DNA from 2 places in the Ligilactobacillus saerimneri genome. Region 1 is predicted to be linked to the other one. Evidence: predicted binding sites of a transcription regulator. Region 1 holds the regulator's gene; the other holds the start of a gene.

Region 1 (9,766 bases):
TAAACCTCGGGATGTTTTCTTAACACCAGAAAAGTTGGCACAATTTGAAGACAATTCAGATTTAATCTGAATCTGGTAAGCTTTATATGGTAAACTTATTTTTGATTGTGAAGAAGAAAAGAGGATAACGACTATGGATATGAATACCACATATTTTTTTGTGGGGATTAAAGGAACTGGAATGAGTTCACTAGCCCTGATTTTGCATGATAAGGGGTGCAAAGTTATCGGGTCAGATATCGATAAGTACACTTTTACACAACGGGGACTAGAACAAGCAGGCATTGAGATTTTGTCATTTGATGCCGCTAATATCAAAGCTGGCATGACGATTATTGCTGGTAATGCTTTTGGTGATGACCAAGTTGAAATTCAACGGGCGCACGAACTAGGTTTGCCAGTTTTGACTTATCCTGAAACAGTTGAAATGATTATTGAAGAAACAACAAGTATTGGTGTGGCTGGTGCCCACGGTAAAACCAGTACAACCGGGCTATTGGCTCACGTGCTGGGGGGCGTTTCTCCAACTAGTTACTTGGTAGGGGATGGCTCTGGTAAAGGTCTGCCAGATGCTCGGTTCTTTGTGTTTGAAGCTGATGAATATCGGCGTCATTTTGGGGCATATCATCCTGATTACGCAATCATGACAAATATTGACTTCGATCACCCAGACTACTTCAAGAGCATTGATGATGTGCGCGATGCCTTTGAAACCTTTGCTAAGCAAACTAAGAAGGGCATTTTTGTGTGGGGCGAAGACAAAAACCTACGTAAGCTCCAGGCTCACGCCCCAATTTACTTCTATGGAACTAGTGAAGATGATGATTTCCGGGCTACTAACATTAAGCGGACTACTAAAGGGTCTAGTTTTGATGTGTACCATCATGATGATTTCCTTGGTTCATACGAAATTCCGATGTTTGGTCAACATAATGTTCTCAACAGCCTGGCTGTTATTGCAGTTTCACACATGGAAAAGATCGACCAAGATGAAATTCGGCGGGAACTGTTAACTTTTAAGGGGGTTAAGCGGCGCTTTAGTGAAAAGAAAGTTGCTGATATGGTAATCATCGATGACTATGCGCACCACCCAGCTGAAATTCGGGCAACGTTGGATGCAGCCCGCCAACAGTACCCAGATAAGCAATTAATTGCAGTTTTCCAACCTCATACATTTAGTCGGACAATTGCACTGATGGATGAATTTGCTGCTAGCTTGAGTTTGGCTGATAAAGTTTATCTGACGCCAATCTTTAGTTCGATCCGGGAACATGATGGGAAGGTATCCTCTGATGATTTAGGACGCAAGATTGCCAAGGGTGGCAGTGTCTTGAGTCTGGACAACATGTCACCATTGTTGGAATACCATGATGCAGTAGCAATCTTCATGGGTGCCGGCGACATTCAAAAGTATGAATTTGAGTATGAAAAGTTGTTGAGTAATTTGAGCTTGCGCAACAACTAAAAATGACTATTAAACCAGTTTGTGTATCTTTGAACGAAGTGCCAGACTGGTTTATTTGTATACTACGAATTTAACGATTATTTAATATTAGCAAATACAAGTTTAAAGGCAGGATGTGGTATCCTATAAATAGAATAAGTAGGTAGTTTACACACAAACTGTAAACCATAAGGAAGGAGAATTATCGTGAACGAAGAAAGAAGACTTAGTCAAGCAGGTTTAAATACATTTTTAGCCAAAATGTATGCTTTCATGGGAGCAGCTGTTGGGGTTTCCGCAGTTGTCGCCTTCATTTTGAACAATTATTACCAGTATGAAATGCTGACTTTCTTTGCTACTCATCGCTGGGTTATGTGGGCTTTGTTTATCGCCCAACTTGCTATTGCTTGGACAACATCCCTGCGAATCGACCGAACACCAGCAATGACAGCGGTGGGGTTGTTTGGCTTTGCGGCTATTGAAGGGATCTTTTTTGCAAGTATCCTTACGTTATATACTGGCCAAGATATAACTATGGCCTTTGTTGCAGCAGCTGCTGATTTTATCGTTTTAGCTCTGTTTGGGTTAAACACTAAAAAGAGCTTAGCTGGAGTGGGCCGGCAAGCTATGGCAGCTTTAATTGCCTTGATCATTGTGTCAGTGATTAACCTGTTCTTGCAAAGTACAATGATTGTATTTGTCTTTTCAATCATTGGCGTGGTGATCTTCAGTTTGCTGACAGCTTGGGATTCACAACGGATGAAGGCTTTATATATGACTAATGCTGGCCAGGTTAATGTTACTAATTTAGCCTTGATCGGAGCCTTTCAGTTGTACCTGGATTTCATCAACTTGTTCTTACAGTTATTACAAATTTTTGGTATGGGCGGCGACCGGAAGTAATAAGATTAGCCGCATAGTACCGTGTGATCCTCATCCGAAAAGGGTGAGGATTTTTTTAGATTGTGCCGTAGCAAACAGAGATTTTATTTTACCAAGCAACTGACAGAAAAACTTACTTGGGCGGGAGAACATACGGCATATAGTACAATATGTGCGGCTTTATTAGCATTAAACCGCGTTTTAAGGTAATTTTATTTGCAACACCTATTTTTTTATTGGTCGTGTCTGACCGAATTAATTTGTAAAATGAAATTGAACGAGAAAAAAGAACAAGAAGTATTTGGTCCTACAACCGAGCTTGTTCTTAATGTATGATGAAATTAGGAAATTAAATTCAATTTAGATACGGGGCGAAATTATGACGGGAAAAAATACACGGTTGTTATTAGTAGATGGTAACAGCATTATCTTTCGAGCGTTCTATGCTATCCGAACACAATTAACTAACCATGATGGTTTGCATACCAATGCAATTTATGGCTTTAAATTGATGCTTGATAGCGTTTTGACAACTTATGATCCTTCGCATGTGTTGGTTGCATTTGATGCTGGCAAAAAGACCTTTCGGACAGAGAAATATGCGGCTTACAAAGGGCAACGGGACAAGACACCGAGTGAACTTACCGAACAGTTTGGTTTGGTTAAAGAACTGCTGCAGGCATACGGGATCACTAGTTATGATCTTCCCAATTATGAAGCCGATGATATTATTGGGACGATGGCGGCTCAGGCTGAAGCCGCTGGTTATGATGTCACTGTTGTGACTGGGGACCGTGACTTGACCCAGTTGGCGACGGACAAGGTGACAGTGGCGGTAACTAAGAGTGGGGTAACCCAGATGGAAAACTATACCCCAGCATACGTGCAGGAGAAGTTGGGGGTTACTCCGCGGCAAATTATCGACCTAAAGGCACTTCAAGGAGATTCATCAGATAATTATCCGGGAGTGACTGGGGTCGGTCCGAAGACAGCGGTAAAATTAATCAAGCAATACGAAAGTGTTGAAGCTTTATATGAAAACTTAGCCACCATGAAGAAATCTAAGCTGAAAGAACACCTGGAACAAGACCAGGCCAATGCTTTCTTGGCTAAGGACTTAGCGCGCATTCGGCAAGATGCCCCGGTAGCAGTAACACTCGCTGATACCCAACGGCAACCTGTCGATATTGATCAACTAGTGGACTTATACCAGCGCTTAGATTTCAAGCGCTTTTTGGCGGAAATTCATGCTGACCAGGCCGGACGAGCTGATAAAAAGTCACAATTAGCAGTTGATATTTTGACTAATGTGCAGGACTTAACAACAGTTGAGTATCATGATGGCGATAATTTGGCGTTTGTGATCGAAGTGGATGGTGATAATTATCACCGCGCTCCGTTAGTCGGTTTTGCCTTTAAGATCAACGATCATTATTATGCTAGTCGTGATGTTACTTTATTGCAGGAAAAACCGTTACGCAACTTATTGGAAAGTGCCACTATCCCAGTTGATGTTTTTGATAGCAAGCAGACCTATGTTGCTTTAAATAGGCTAGGAATCACATTGCGGCAAGTTAATTTTGACCTCTTACTGGTGTCATACCTCCTCAATAATGCTGATAATAGCAAGGATATGGGGAAATTAACGCAAGAGCATAATTATTTTGAATTAACAAGCGACGAAAAATTATACGGGAAAGGCGCTAAGCGGGCTTTGCCAGCAGATGATGCAGTCTTTTGTGGGCATCTGGCTCAGAAAACCAAGGCAATTCATGATCTAGAGCAACAGTTGTTAACTGAGCTCCAGCAAAATGAACAGGTACCACTCTACGTAGATATTGAGCGTCCGCTAGCAATAGTCTTAGCGCAAATGGAGATTACTGGGGTCCGGGTTGATACAGATAAACTGATGGAAATGCAGAGTAAGTTTGGGGAGCGCCTGGCTGAGATTCAAACAGCAATTTATGCCGAAGCGGGCGAAGAGTTCAACCTGAATTCGCCAAAGCAACTGGGAGTAATTTTGTTTGAAAAGCTTAAACTACCGGTAATCAAAAAGACGAAGCGGGGCTATTCAACAGCAGTCAGTGTTCTGGAAAAACTACGGGGGATGGCACCAATTATTGATAATATCCTGGCATACCGGCAATTGTCCAAGCTACAATCCACTTATATCGAAGGATTGCTCAAAGTAGTTGCTCCTGAAGATGGGAAGGTTCATACCCGGTATACCCAGACTTTGACGGCCACAGGACGGCTATCGTCGGTAGATCCAAATTTACAAAATATTCCGGTACGGTTAGAAGAAGGCCGCCAGATTCGCCAGGCTTTCGTTCCTAGTCAACCTGGTTGGGAGATCTTTTCTTCTGATTATTCCCAAATTGAATTGCGGGTTTTAGCTCATGTTTCAGGAGATCACAACATGCAACAAGCTTTCCGGGATGATTTTGATATTCATACCAATACTGCAATGCGGATTTTCGGGATCGATGATCCTGAACAAGTGACAGCCAACCAACGGCGTCAGGCAAAAGCAGTTAACTTTGGGATTGTTTATGGGATTAGCGATTTTGGCTTGGCCCAAAATCTGGGGATTAGTCGCCAGCAGGCTAAACGTTTTATTACGACGTATTTAGAAAACTTCCCCGGAGTGGAGCGTTATATGCGTGAGATTGTTGAGTATGCACGCGAAAAAGGTTATGTTGAAACGATTCTGCACCGGCGACGCTACCTGCCAGATATTAAGAGTAAGAACTTTAATTTACGGTCATTTGCGGAACGAACAGCTCTCAATACACCGATCCAAGGAAGTGCAGCCGATATTATCAAGACCGCGATGATCCAGATGCAGGATGCTTTGCAAAGTCGGGGCTTACAAGCACGAATGCTGATGCAAGTTCACGATGAATTAATTTTTGAAGCTCCCCAAGAAGAAATTCCTCTGTTAGAAAAAGTGGTACCAGAGGTTATGGATTCAGCCGTGCAGCTGGATATTCCATTGAAGGTGGAAAGCAAACACGGGGCAACATGGTTTGCTGCTAAATAAGTAACGGTTAAGTGGGAAAGAGAAACGTTGAAGTGTTCAATGTTTCTCTTTTTTAGTAATGAGAAACCCGCCCATATCAGAAGCTAGGAGCAACTGAATGTAAAGGATTGCGGTGGTTTTGTTTTATTATTGTGATTTGTAAATTTGTGATAATATAAAAATTAATAAGGGACGAGGAGGAGCGAAGATGCCAGAATTACCTGAGGTAGAGACGGTACGACGTGGATTGATCAAGTTAGTGCAGGGCAGGACAGTAAAAAAGGTAACGGTCTTATATCCCAAAATGATCGAGAGTGACCTGACGGAGTTTGTGACGCAACTAACGGGTAAAAAGATCCTGACCGTTGACCGGCGGGGAAAATACTTATTATTACGGTTTTCGGGCGATTTGACGGTTGTATCGCATTTACGGATGGAAGGAAAGTATTTTGTTCAACCCCAGACACAACCGTTGGAAAAGCATACCCATGTAGTGTTTGACCTTGATGACGGGCAACAGTTGCGCTACAACGATTCACGTAAATTTGGCAGAATGCGCTTAGTGCAGACAGGACAAGAAAATGACCTCAAGTCACTCCAAAAATTGGGACCAGAGCCATTCGCACCAGAATTTACCGTGGATTACTTTGCGCAAGCACTACACCGGCGCAAAAAAGCTATAAAAACCGCGCTACTTGACCAAACGATTGTGACCGGATTAGGAAACATTTATGTTGATGAGGTTTTATGGATGACCAAGATTCATCCGGAAACTCCTGCTAACCATGTGACACGGTCAGAGATTACTGCCCTGAGGCAAAATATCATTGCAGAGTTACAACGGGCGATTACCGCCGGAGGGACAACCATTCGTTCATATACCGATGCTTTCCGCAATATGGGGGAGTTTCAATTTGCATTAAATGTTTATGGCAATGACGGTCATCCCTGTCCACGGTGTGGTACTATAATTGAAAAAATTAAAGTTGGGCAACGGGGGACACATTTTTGTCCGCAATGTCAAAAGGTAGAATGATGACATACGTTTTAGGAATTACTGGTGGAATAGCTAGTGGAAAATCAACTGTTAGTCAGTATTTAGCGCAAAAAGGGGCTAAAATTATTGATGCCGATGCAATTGCACAGATGATAGTTGCACCCGGAAGCCAGGGGTTGCAACAGGTGATAGCACATTTTGGTAAGGCATATCTTGCCCCAGACGGTAGCTTGTTGAGGCGTAAGCTGGGTCGGTTAGTCTTTTCTGATCCTAAACAATTAGCAAAATTGAATGAGATTACGCACCCGTTAATTAGGGAAGAAATCCTGATGCAGTTGCAAAAGTACCGGCAAAAAGGTGTTGCAGTGGTCGTGTTAGATATCCCATTATTATTTGAAGGGCACTATGAACAATATTGTGATGCCGTATGGGTAACAGTAGTTGACGAAACTATTCAGTTAGCACGATTACAGCAGCGGAACCAGTTACCCAAAGTGGAAGCTCAAGCCCGGATTAAGGCCCAAAAAGACAATACTTGGCGAATTGCCCACGCAGATTGGACTCTTGATACTGGAAAGGGTCCTCTTGGGTGGAAACCACAAGTAGACCAGTGGTTTGAGCTCCGCCAGATTAGATTTTCTAAGAAAAAAGAGTAGGTGAACATAATGAAATGTCCAAAATGTCATGAAGAAGGATCACGGGTGGTTGATAGTCGTCCAGCAGATGAAGGGCATGCAATTCGGCGTCGCCGCGAATGTACAAATTGTGGTTTTCGCTTTACGACTTTTGAGCGGGTAGAAGCCACCCCATTATTGGTTATCAAAAAGAACGGGACGCGGGAAGAGTTTAACCGTGAGAAGATCCTGAAGGGGATCGTGCGGGCGACTGAAAAGCGTCCTGTTGGCATGGATCAAATCACCACGATCGTCAATCAAGTTGAAAATAAGGTGCGGTCAGTGGGGGGAACCGAGGTTTCTAGCCAATTGATCGGTGAATATATCATGGGAATTTTGGCCGATGTTGATGAAGTGGCATATATTCGTTTTGCCAGTGTTTATCGCCAATTCAAGGACATGGCGGCTTTTCGGGATGAGCTAGAAGAATTAATGGCACGGGATAAAAAGGCTAGGAAGTAGAAAGGAAGATCGCGATGGAGCAACAGTGGCAACACTTGGCAGGAAACGATGGCTATGTTGTTATTGCTACCGATAATATTAGTGGGGCGGACTTAGCAACCATTACGCGCCTGTATCAGCCCATCGTTGGGCCAGGAGCCGTGGGCCTATATGCCACACTGCAAACCACGTTGACTCCCGAACCGCTAGTTAGTGAACGGCGTCCTCTAAAAGATCTTTTTGTACAGCTGAATTTTGGGATCGAGGATTTGGCAACTGCAGCCCAACAGTTAGTCCAAGTCAACTTGCTCCAGGTTGTCCGCCAGCACGATCAGCTGGGAAACTGGGTCTTGTTGGTGATGAATCCGCCGTTGTCACCAACTCGTTTTTTTGATGATCCACAATTAAGTGAACGATTGACAGCAAGTATTGGCACGGGGATGGCTGCTGCGTGGAAACGCGAATTATCTTTTAATACGCCTGCAATCCAGCAGCTACTGCGGCAAGCAGTGGGGGACCAAGTACGAGCTAAACAGTCACCTATTTGGGCTGATGTGGCAGTAACCCTGCCAGCCACCAACCCAATTGATTTTGAATTTGTCGACCAGCTTCTACATAAGAAAACTTATCTGGATACAAGTAATTTCAAGCAAAATATCCGGGTTGCTTATAGTGTAGGCGTTATGTACGGACTTAACGAGTTAGCGTTGGTGAATTTGATTGATTCAGTAGCGGATGAACAGGGTCACGTTGATTTTAACCAACTTAGCAACCAGGCAATGGCACGTTATAGTTCACAGGCTAAGGTAGGAAAAAAGAGAACAGCTGCGGACCAAACTTCAACTGAAGTAAAGCTAACAGCAGCTGAGCAAAATTTGGCAACTGCTGCCAAAGCATATCCACCAATGGCGTTTTTGCAGGCTATTTTTGAACAAAAAAATGCTGCGCGCAATACAGCTAGTTTTCCGACACGGGCGGATAAATATGTGGTGCAAAACTTGTTACAGCAAGGAATAGCTCCAGGAATTATTAATATTATGTTGCATTATTATCTGGTGGATCAAAATTTTGATAATTTACGGGCCGGTACGGTTGAACGTACCATTTCCAACTGGGGAGCTAATCGGGTGCAGACACCGGAACAAGCGATTGTTTATGTGCGCCAGTGGAAAGAAAAAAGAACCCAAGATCGCACTGCTCGTAGGCAGAAGCAACGTGTATTTAGTAAAGAAAAGTTACCCCAATGGGCCCAAACACAAGCACAGACACAAAAGCCAGGACAAGAGAAGCGGGCAAATGCGAAAGCTATGGGTCAGTCAGAATCACAGACAAAAAATGATATTGATCAAGGATTAGCCGATTTGGATCGTTTGCTGGGTAAATAAGGAGGAATATTAAATGGAAAACATGGGCAGAATTTTACGGAGTAAATTCCCCCGGGAAAACCTCCATGAATATCAAGAAATACTACGCCAGTTGGCACAGGACAAGGAGATCCAACAGTTTATTATGCAGTCTGAAGTCCCAGACGCCCAGGCTTTTATTGCGACAAATGCAAGTAAATTATATGAGTACTATGACGTTAAGCAAAAAATTGCAGCGGGGCAAAAAACCTTCATGCCGGGCTATACGCCGGCCTTGAGCTTGGTGCGGGGTAAAGTTGAGGTAACTTATATTCCTACCGCTGAATTAGTGCGGAAACAGCAGGCACAGGCAGCTCAAAAGCGGTTTACTACGATCAATGTTCCGAAAAGTATGCGTAATGCAAACTTCAGGAACTATCAGCGGGAAGAAGGGCGCGATGCTGCCTTATTAGCAGCAGTTAATTTCGTTAAAGAGTATGTGTCAAACCCGGGTGAATTTCACCAGGGCTTATACCTAACCGGTCCATTTGGGGTGGGAAAAACGTACTTGATGGCTGCCATGGCTCATGAATTAGCCCGTAAAGATATTGCTTGTACTTTAGCCCATTTTCCATCATTAGCAGTTCGTTTCAAAGATAGTATTTCAGAAAATGTTGTCCTTAAAGAGATCAACGGTATCAAACAAGCGCCAATTTTAATTTTAGATGATATTGGAGCTGAAACGATGAGTGGCTGGTTGCGGGATGATGTTTTAGGGGTTATCTTGGAGTACCGGATGCAAGAGGAATTACCAACCTTCTTCACGTCCAACAAAACGCAAGCTGAACTGGAAGAACATTTAGCATACAGCACTAACTCCGTGGTGGAACCCTTGAAGGCTAAGCGAATTATGGAGCGAGTACGGTATTTATCTAAAGAAATGGCAGTATCGGGCAAGAATTG
Region 2 (9,766 bases), 210 kb from region 1:
CTTCTGTAATTTCCTCATGCTCCTGCAGCCGCTTCAATAAACTAGCAATGTTTAGGTCATCAGGCGTTGTCCCATCAGTCGGCGATAAAACCCCATGGAGGACATGATACAGTCCATGATATTCGTTCATTTTTTCAAATACCATCACGTCTTTAGGTTGCTCTACCACAATTAGCTGATGCTGGTCCCGTGTCTGATCCTGGCAGATTTCACACGGCTCATCTTCAGTAATATTGCCACAAATTTGACAATAGTGCAGGTCACGCTTAGCTGAAATCAAAGCTTTAGCAAACTTTGTAACATCTTCTTCATCCATATCTATGGTATAAAAAGCTAACCGCGTAGCGTTCTTATTACCAATTCCCGGCAAGCGCATATAACTTTCAATCAACTTCTCAATCGGTTCTGGATACTGCACCGTTTTCGCCCCTTTTAACTCAAATTATAGACCCGGGATATTTTGTGCATACTTTCCCATTGTCTTTTGGGTTTGACTATCAATTTGGCCCATCGCATCGTTGATAGCAGCCACCAACAAATCTTGTAACATTTCTACATCATCCGGATCTACTGCTTCCGGTTTGATTGTCAAATCAGTCATTTTACGGTCACCAGTAAATTTAACAACTACTAAATCTTCTGGCGCATGTCCTGTGAAAACCGTCGCATTTAACGTTTCCTGATCTTGTTTCATCTTCTTTTGCATTTGCTTAACTTGTTTCATCATTGCTGACATATTCATTCCACGCATCATTACATATTACCTCACTTTTAAATTAATCATTTTTAACTTTAACAATATCTTCCCCAAAAATTTTATTGGCTTCAGCGACTAGTGGCGCTACCGGTTGTGAAGCAGTAGGCGCCTCTTCTTTTGAGGAAGTTGTTGCCTGAGACTTCTGTTTCCCTTTATGCAGTTGGTCAACATAGGTTGTACGAATCTCTAGCCACTGGTCTTGCGGAATGAAAACCAGTTTAAATTCCCTGCCTAATAACAATTCTAATTGTTTAGTCACTGCAACCTGCAGTTCTTCATCTGCAATAGCCTTTTTACAAAGAAAACTCTGCTTAAACCCTAATAAGAGTTGGCTAGGGGCGGCTGCTAAGGGTTGGGCCACCGACATGATTGCCCGTTGTGGTATTGCCAATTGTGAGAGAACCTGGTCCCACACAGCTGTTACAGCTTGTTTATCCTCACGGGTTGCAGCTCGCAATACCGAATATACCCGCTCGAGATCAACCTTAATTTTAGCAATCGGCTTCCGTGTTACAGCTTGTGGTTTTACTTGAGAATTAACCTCGGTAACAGTAGCCCCTGGTTGACTTCGACGATTAAGTTCTTGCTTCAGCGTTGCCACTTCTTGTTGAAGTTGCTTAATTTCTGTTTGAAGTCCCGTATCCATCGTAGCAACCGGTGCTTGCTTGGGTGTCATTTGCGAAGCTTGTGTCAACTTGACAGTCATTACCTCTAAGTAGACAGATTGGTGTGTTGTGAACCGCATATTTTCTTGTTGTTCATTCAACACATCAATCATCTGATATAGACGATCAGCTGCTGTCGCCTGCGCAAATTCTTTAAAGCTATCGTCAATGACACCCATCCGATTTGCTTCAACAATTTCTGGTGCTTCTTGATACAGCAGTAAATCTCGACAATACATAATCAAGTCCTCAATCAAACGACTAGGATCTTTGCCATCCTGGAGTAGTTTCTGAATGGTTATCAACGCCGCTGCCGTGTCATGATTTAACACTTGAGCTAAATAATTATGTAATTCTTGTCGCGTTACACTTCCAGTTACTAATAAGGCATTATCTAATGTGACTTCGTTTTCACCAAATGATAAGACTTGATCTAGAATGCTCAATGCATCTCGCATTCCCCCTTCGGCTGCTTTAGCAATCACCTGCAAAGCCTGTTGATCATATTTAATCTCTTTTTGCTGAAGAATGTATTCCATACGGTGTAGCAACGCAGCTAATGTGATCCGCTTAAAATCAAACCGTTGGGTTCGGGAAATAATCGTTGCTGGAATCTTATGTGGTTCCGTAGTAGCTAAGATAAAAATTACATTAGCTGGGGGTTCTTCTAACGTTTTTAATAAGGCATTAAACGCACCCGTGGATAACATGTGAACTTCATCAATGATATAAACTTTATAGTCTGCTTGTGTCGGCGCATATTTTACTTTATCTCGTATGTCACGGATTTCTTCAACACCGTTGTTTGAAGCAGCATCAATTTCAATTACGTCGTTTAAACGGCCGGCTGTAATTGCCCGACAGGTTTCACATTCATTACATGGTTCGCCATCTTTTTGTTGGTGGCAATTAATTGCCTTAGCAAAAATTTTAGCAGCCGAAGTTTTTCCTGTTCCCCGCGGTCCACAAAAAAGATATGCATGGCTTGTTTGCTTCGTTACTAACGCGTTCCGCAACGTCTTAGTAATCAGTTCTTGCCCCACCAAATCAGCAAAACGCTGAGGACGCCATACCCGGTATAATGCTTGATAACTCATCCTGCATTCCTTCCCATTCTAATAAAACATTTCCCCCATTATAACAAAAAATCTCCTCGCCTTAACAGACCAGGAGCTTGCATTCATATCACAAAAGGCACATGCTGAACCAAACTTAGTGCTGCTTCCTTCCGGACCTGACACGGTTCGTAAGGACAACATTGCCTTAAGGCCTTGCGGCAAAATATATCTTAACACGATCACAATTATTTTTCCAGTATTGATTTATCTTTCTTTTGTTGCGCCAGCCTACGCTGCTGCTTCCTGATTTTTTGTTGTTTCCGAATATAGCGAAAGAAGTCACGCAAAATTTTAGCTGACGCTTCTTCCATAATTCCGTACTCAACCTGTGCCTGGTGATTGAAGCGTTTATCCCCTAACAAATTCATCAAACTCCCTGCACAACCTGCTTTGGGATCTTTAGTCCCATAATAAACTTCTGGAATTCGAGAATTGATAATTGCTCCACAGCACATTGCACATGGTTCCAAGGTAACAAATAACTGAGTATTTTCCAATCGCCATGATCCTGTGCGTAAACAAGCCTCTTCGATAGCCATCACTTCAGCATGATGAACCGCATCTTGACTGTGCTCACGCAGATTATGCCCTCGCCCAATAATTTCACCATCGTGAACAATTACACATCCAATGGGGATTTCACCTATGTTTTGAGCTTTCTTAGCTTCATACAACGCTTCCCGCATAAACTTGTACTTTTCAAATTCACTAAGCTCCATTTTCTTAATCCTTCCTATTTAATACTTTGCAAAATGAAGTACCCTTTATCCCGCGTCAAAGTTGTACAATTACCAAAAACTTCTAACATCTTCTTTTTAGCCGATGGAGCTCCCTGCTTCTTTTGAAGAACAATGGTTAAAGTCCCTCCTGGCAACAAGTGGGCATATGCTTCCGCTAAAATGGTATGTACTACTTGTTTTCCTGCTCGGACCGGCGGATTGGAAATGATCGCATCATAATCAGCATCTTCAACATCCTGGTAGCAGTTTGAAGGCCAGATTTTGACGTTCTTAATTTTGTTAATCGTAGCATTTCGTTGACATAACGCTAATGCCCGGTTATTAACATCTACCATATCAACTTGGCTTGCTGGGAAAGATTTTGCCAAAGCTAATCCAATCGGGCCATAGCCACATCCCACATCTAGAATTTTTGCTGCGGTAGTTAAGGTTGGTGCTACCGCAGTCAATAGCACACGACTACCATAATCCACAGTATTCTTAGAAAAAACACCATTATCAGTAATAAAAGTTAGTGTCTGATCCAGAAGTATAAAATCCCAGCGTTGTTCTGCATGATCTACATCTGGATTTTCTGTGTAATAATAATTTGGCATTTTTGTATCCTTTCTGTAATTTACGTTCATATTCTGTTTTATATCATACGAATTTTCGCGTGATAAAGCAATTTCTATTGGTATCCGCTTTCTTAAATAACTCTATATATGGTATTGAGGGTGTTTTTTAACCCCCTATATCTTGTGTTTTACGATTGCTTTTTGTTGATTTATTCCCAAAATATTGTATACTGAATTACGTTAATTATCGAGGGAGTGAGCACAATGAAGCTAACTGTTTTTACTAAAAATAACTGTATCCAGTGCAAGATGACTAAGAAATTCTTAGAACAACACAACATCAGTTTTGAAGAAAAAAATATTTCACAAGAACCACAATACATTGATTATCTCCGTGATCACGGCTTCCAAACTGTTCCGGTGATCGAAGAAAACAACGAACCTGTAATCAATGGTTTTCGTCCTGATCTTTTAAGGAGGCTCATCGCTGACTAATGAAAGTTGTCTATTTTACTGTGACAGGTCAGACACGGCGGTTTGTCAAAAAACTTGCTGTTAGTGATCCTTACGAAATTGATGGGATTGATCCAGAACATGAAGTCAACGAGCCGTTCGTCCTCATCGTTCCGTCGTATAGTGACCCTGCTATCACGGAACCTGTGGACGAATTTTTAAGTTATGGAACAAATTCTAAAAATTTAAAAGGAATTATTGGCAATGGTAACCGTAATTTTGCGGAATTATTTATTATCACTGCTAAAGAACTGGCTCACAAATACCAAAAACCAATTATTTATGCCTTTGAATTCAACGGCACACCACGCGATGTAGAAAATTTCAGGAAAGCGGTGAAGAAACTTGAGTCTTAAAGATATTGATATCAGCAAAGTTCGTTATTATGATCTCAATAATGAGATCAATCTCCCTGTTAATGGGCAAATTCCATTGAATAAAGATAAGGAAGCTCTAGCTAGCTTTCTCGAAGAAAACGTTGGCCCCAACACCAAACGGTTTGCCAATCTAAAGGAACGCTTTGATTATCTCATTGCCAATGATTATTATGAAGCTGAATTTATTCATAAGTATGACTTTAGCTTCATTGAAAAGTTATACGCATTTTTACGTCAAGCCAACTTTCACTTTAAGACCTTCATGGCCGCTTATAAATTCTATGCCCAATATGCTTTAAAAACTAACGATGGAGCATATTATCTGGAAAACTTCATTGATCGGGTAGCAGCCAATGCTCTTTTTGCTGCTGATGGTAATGAGGAATTGGCTATGGCTTTAGCAGATGAGATTATTCACCAGCGTTATCAACCAGCTACTCCAACCTTCCTCAATGCCGGTCGCAAGCGGCGGGGTGAGTTGGTGTCCTGTTTCTTAATCCAAATTACTGATGATATGAACTCAATTGGACGAGGAATCAATTCTGCCTTACAACTCTCACGGATTGGGGGCGGTGTTGGGATCACCCTATCCAACTTACGGGGAGCTGGCGCCCCTATCAAGGGAATTCAAGGAGCTGCTTCCGGGGTCATTCCTGTCATGAAACTCCTGGAAGATAGCTTTTCCTATTCCAACCAACTTGGCCAACGTCAAGGTGCAGGAGTTGTGTATTTGAATGTCTTTCATCCTGATATTATTGCTTTTCTTTCCGCCAAAAAGGAAAATGCTGACGAAAAAATCCGGGTTAAGACCTTATCTTTAGGAGTTATTGTACCTGATAAATATTATGAATTGGTACAAAAGAATGCCGACATGTATCTCTTTGACCCATGGGGGGTTGAGCGCGCCTATGGTAAACCATTCTCATATGTTGATATCACTAAAGAATATGACAATATGGTAGCTAACCCTGCTATTCCTAAGAAGAAAATTAAAGCCCGGGAATTGGAAGAAGAAATTTCCAAACTCCAACAAGAATCAGGTTACCCCTATGTTATCAACATCGATACTGCTAACAAGGCTAACCCAATCGATGGCAAAATCATCATGAGTAATCTTTGTTCAGAAATTCTGCAAGTTCAACGTCCTTCACGCGTTAATAATCGCCAGGAATTTGACGAACTTGGCACTGATATTAGTTGTAATCTAGGTTCAACTAATATCGTTAACCTGATGGCTTCACCTGATTTTGGTAAGTCCGTTATGACTATGACCCGAGCTTTGACATTTGTGACTGACCACTCTGCAATCGATGTCGTTCCATCAGTTGAACATGGCAATGCGATTGCACATACTATTGGTTTAGGTGCTATGGGATTGCATGCCTTTTTGGCTAAGAATCACATTGAGTACGGTTCTCCAGAAGCTTTAGACTTTACTAGTGTCTATTTTATGCTCTTAAATTACTGGACTCTTAAAGCCTCAAATACTATTGCTCGAGAACGACAAACGACTTTTGCAAATTTTGCTAAAAGTAAGTATGCTGATGGGACTTACTTTGACAAATATGTAACTAAATCTTATGCTCCGCAAACTGACCGGGTTAAGGAACTTTTTGCAGGCACTTTCATCCCCCAACCATCTGATTGGGCCAAACTCAAGGAAGCTGTAATGCTTGATGGGCTCTACCATCAAAACCGAATGGCTGTTGCTCCTAACGGATCAATTTCTTACATTAATGACACTACTGCCAGTCTTCATCCAATTATCAACCGGATTGAAGAACGACAGGAACGAAAGATTGGGAAGATCTATTATCCAGCTCCATACCTTTCTAACGATACTATCAAGTACTACAAGTCAGCTTATGATACTGACATGCGGAAAGTTATTGACACCTATGCGGCTGCTCAACAACATGTCGACCAAGGAATGAGTTTAACTCTCTTTATGCGGTCAACTATTCCTGAAGGTTTGTATGAGTGGAAGAAGAACCGGACAAACAAGATGACAACTAGAGATTTGTCCATCTTACGAAACTATGCCTATGCAAAAGGCATCAAGTCTATCTACTATATTCGGACTTTCACTGATGATCAGGAAGAAGTCGGCGCAAACCAATGTGAAAGCTGCTCAATTTAACTAGGTGTTGATTTTAATTAAGGAGGAATAATCCGTTCATGGAACGTCTAGACAAAAAAGGAAATTACTTAGCTATCAACTGGAATGACATTGAAGATAGCATTGACAAAGCTACTTGGGAAAAATTAACTGAACAATTCTGGTTAGATACACGAATTCCCCTTTCTAACGACCTTGCGGACTGGCGCACTTTATCTGACGCCGATAAAGATGTCGTAGGGAAAGTTTTCGGGGGACTAACCCTGTTGGACACCTTGCAATCACAAGATGGAATGTCATCTTTGATGGCAGATGCACGTACACAAGAGGAAAATGCTGTACTTAACAATATTCAATTTATGGAGTCTGTCCACGCTAAAAGTTATTCTTCAATCTTTTCAACGTTAAACACTCCTAAAGAAATTGAAGAGATCTTTGCTTGGACTAACAGCAATGAAACACTGCAATATAAAGCTCAAAAAATTAATGACATTTATCGTCACGGTAAACCATTAGAAAAGAAAGTCGCTTCTGTTTTCCTGGAAACTTTCTTATTCTATTCAGGTTTCTACACTCCGCTATACTGGTTAGGCCACAATAAACTGGCTAACGTTGCTGAAATTATCAAGTTGATCCTGCGGGATGAATCTGTTCACGGCACATATATTGGCTATAAGTTTCAACTTGGTTTTAACGAATTGAATGCTGAGGAGCAAGAAAGCTTTAAAGAATGGATGTACGATCTTCTCTATGATCTTTATGCTAATGAAGAACAATACACCCACCTTCTTTATGACCAAGTTGGTTGGACAGAAGAAGTGCTCACTTTCTTACGTTACAATGCTAACAAAGCCTTGATGAACCTTGGTATGGATCCCTTATTCCCAGATACTGCTGAGGACGTCAACCCGGTAGTCATGAACGGGATCTCTACTACCACTTCTAACCATGACTTCTTCTCCCAAGTCGGTAATGGTTATCTGTTGGGGAACGTTGAAGCAATGAATGATGATGACTATCTATTCCGCTTTGACGATGACGATCAAAAATAAATATTTCCATAACTAAACAAGCGGCAGGCAAGAAATATTGTTTCTTGCTTGCCGCTATTTTTATTATATAGCCAAAGCTTTTTATAAAATTTATACCACTAATTCTTTGACGCTAGAAAAGGCTATCTTCTAATCTTTGCAGTTGTGCTTGATACGTCTCAGTCGTCAATAACAAGTCACTGGCTAATCGGTCAATACGCGTAATAATCTCTCCGGTAATGATTTCATCACCAGCAATATCTTTGCTCTCCACGTATAAACTGCTTGCTAATGGGACTGCCTTCATGAAGTTTAAAATCGGTTTAAGCTGGTAATCAGCCACCAAAAAATGGCGGGGTGAGCCCGCTGTTATCACAGCTGTGGTCACCTTGTCTGCCAGTGCTCGTGCGGGAAGTAAATCTAAGACATTCTTTAACGCCCCAGAGATTCCTGCCTGGTATACTGGTGATCCCAAGACCAAAGCGTCCGCACTCATGATTTCTGTTGCCACACGGAGAGTGTCACCACTGTACTCACGAAAATCACGTCCATCACTAAATACCATCTGCAATTGTCGTAAATCCAGCAAAACCACCTCAACTTGGTTGCTTTGTGCTTGGAGAGCATCTTTTAGTTTGTTCAAAATTGTTACCGTTTTCGAACCAATAACAGCACCTGATACAAGTACTATTTTCATTATTTCACCTACTTCTTCGGATATGCCCGGGTATACTGCTTAACAACAGGAACAATCTTCTCCCCTAAATAATCAATTTGTCTCATCACTTGTTTGTGGGGCATTCCTGCAAAGTCAAGTTGGGCGATATAGCGTTGCATCCCAAACTGTTCATACTGATAAAGGACCTTTTCAACAACAGCTTCTGGGTCACCAACATTCATTGATTGTAGCGGGTCGCGTTGGGCAGCAAAGGCCCGTTTATCAAAGCCATAACCATTAGCTAACCGCATTCCCTCATCAACATGTGGATAATACTCCCGTAGCGCTGTGGTCATATCTTCAGCTACATAAAATAATCCCGCAGTTGTTACCGGAATTTCTGCTGGATCATATCCATTTTCGCGTAAAACGTCACGATAAATATCCACCGACTCCTTGAAACGTGATACCGGCCCAGCAAGGGTTGTAATCACCATGGGAACACCTGCTCGCCCTGCTTTAATCGCACTCTCAGCTGGTCCACCAACCGCTCGCCAAATAGGCATCTTTCCATTTAAAGGCCGAGGATACACAGCAATATCATTTAATGGAGCGCGAAACTTGCCTGACAACGTAACTCGTTCATTGGCTGCGATCTGCAATAATAAATCAAATTTTTCTTCGAAAAGTTCAGCATAATCTTCATATTTGTAACCAAGCAAATCAAAAATCCCTAAACGTGATGCTCGTCCGCCAACAATTTCGGCCCGCCCATTAGACAACAAGTCTAATGTAGCAAAATCTTCAAAAAGTCTAACTGGATCTGTGGTCGACACAATAGAAGCAGCCGACCCGATCTTAATCTTTCGCGTTGCATTAGCAATAGCTCCCAAAATGACTGTATGTGCCTGGTTAGTAAAATATTGCTGATGACTTTCGCCCAAACCATAGTAGTCTAAACCTGCTTGCTCTGCATACGTAGCTTCTTCGACTAACTCATCAATTCGTTGCTTTTCACTACTAATTTTGCCCGTAGTTGGGTCAGGCATCCTATCCCCTAACGTATAGATTCCTACTTCTAAACCATTTTCTGGATGAATCCGATAATCTGCCATTGTCATTTGGATAACCTCCACTCCATAACTTACTCTATGTAAGAAATATAAATAAAAATCCCTAGATTGCCAAGACGGCACTTCAGAGTAATCAGGTTACTTTAAAGATACCGTTT

The links. Region 1 encodes NrdR, which represses ribonucleotide reductase genes. Its sites were predicted from a motif close to ACACNATATATNGTGT; they were not measured.
Region 2: a site for NrdR is predicted at 3,976-3,991, ahead of nrdH (glutaredoxin-like protein NrdH). Genes of this name have one in related genera too.

Annotation. Positions count from the first base shown of each region.
Region 1 covers NZ_CP144759.1:552,350-562,115, forward strand. Annotated here, with positions in the region: gene V3C97_RS02645 (DNA translocase FtsK) at 1-70, shown strand, start outside; gene murC (UDP-N-acetylmuramate--L-alanine ligase) at 134-1,465, shown strand; gene V3C97_RS02655 (Bax inhibitor-1/YccA family protein) at 1,649-2,347, shown strand; gene polA (DNA polymerase I) at 2,706-5,369, shown strand; gene mutM (bifunctional DNA-formamidopyrimidine glycosylase/DNA-(apurinic or apyrimidinic site) lyase) at 5,557-6,384, shown strand; gene coaE (dephospho-CoA kinase) at 6,384-7,001, shown strand; gene nrdR (transcriptional regulator NrdR) at 7,011-7,481, shown strand; gene V3C97_RS02680 (DnaD domain protein) at 7,496-8,845, shown strand; gene dnaI (primosomal protein DnaI) at 8,859-9,766, shown strand, end outside.
Region 2 covers NZ_CP144759.1:342,183-351,948, reverse strand. Annotated here, with positions in the region: gene recR (recombination mediator RecR) at 1-418, opposite strand, end outside; gene V3C97_RS01640 (YbaB/EbfC family nucleoid-associated protein) at 443-754, opposite strand; gene dnaX (DNA polymerase III subunit gamma/tau) at 777-2,519, opposite strand; RNA gene ffs (signal recognition particle sRNA small type) at 2,599-2,697, opposite strand; gene tadA (tRNA adenosine(34) deaminase TadA) at 2,726-3,259, opposite strand; gene V3C97_RS01620 (class I SAM-dependent methyltransferase) at 3,274-3,876, opposite strand; gene nrdH (glutaredoxin-like protein NrdH) at 4,102-4,332, shown strand; gene nrdI (class Ib ribonucleoside-diphosphate reductase assembly flavoprotein NrdI) at 4,332-4,706, shown strand; gene nrdE (class 1b ribonucleoside-diphosphate reductase subunit alpha) at 4,696-6,867, shown strand; gene nrdF (class 1b ribonucleoside-diphosphate reductase subunit beta) at 6,906-7,898, shown strand; gene V3C97_RS01595 (NADPH-dependent FMN reductase) at 8,011-8,574, opposite strand; gene V3C97_RS01590 (LLM class flavin-dependent oxidoreductase) at 8,583-9,656, opposite strand.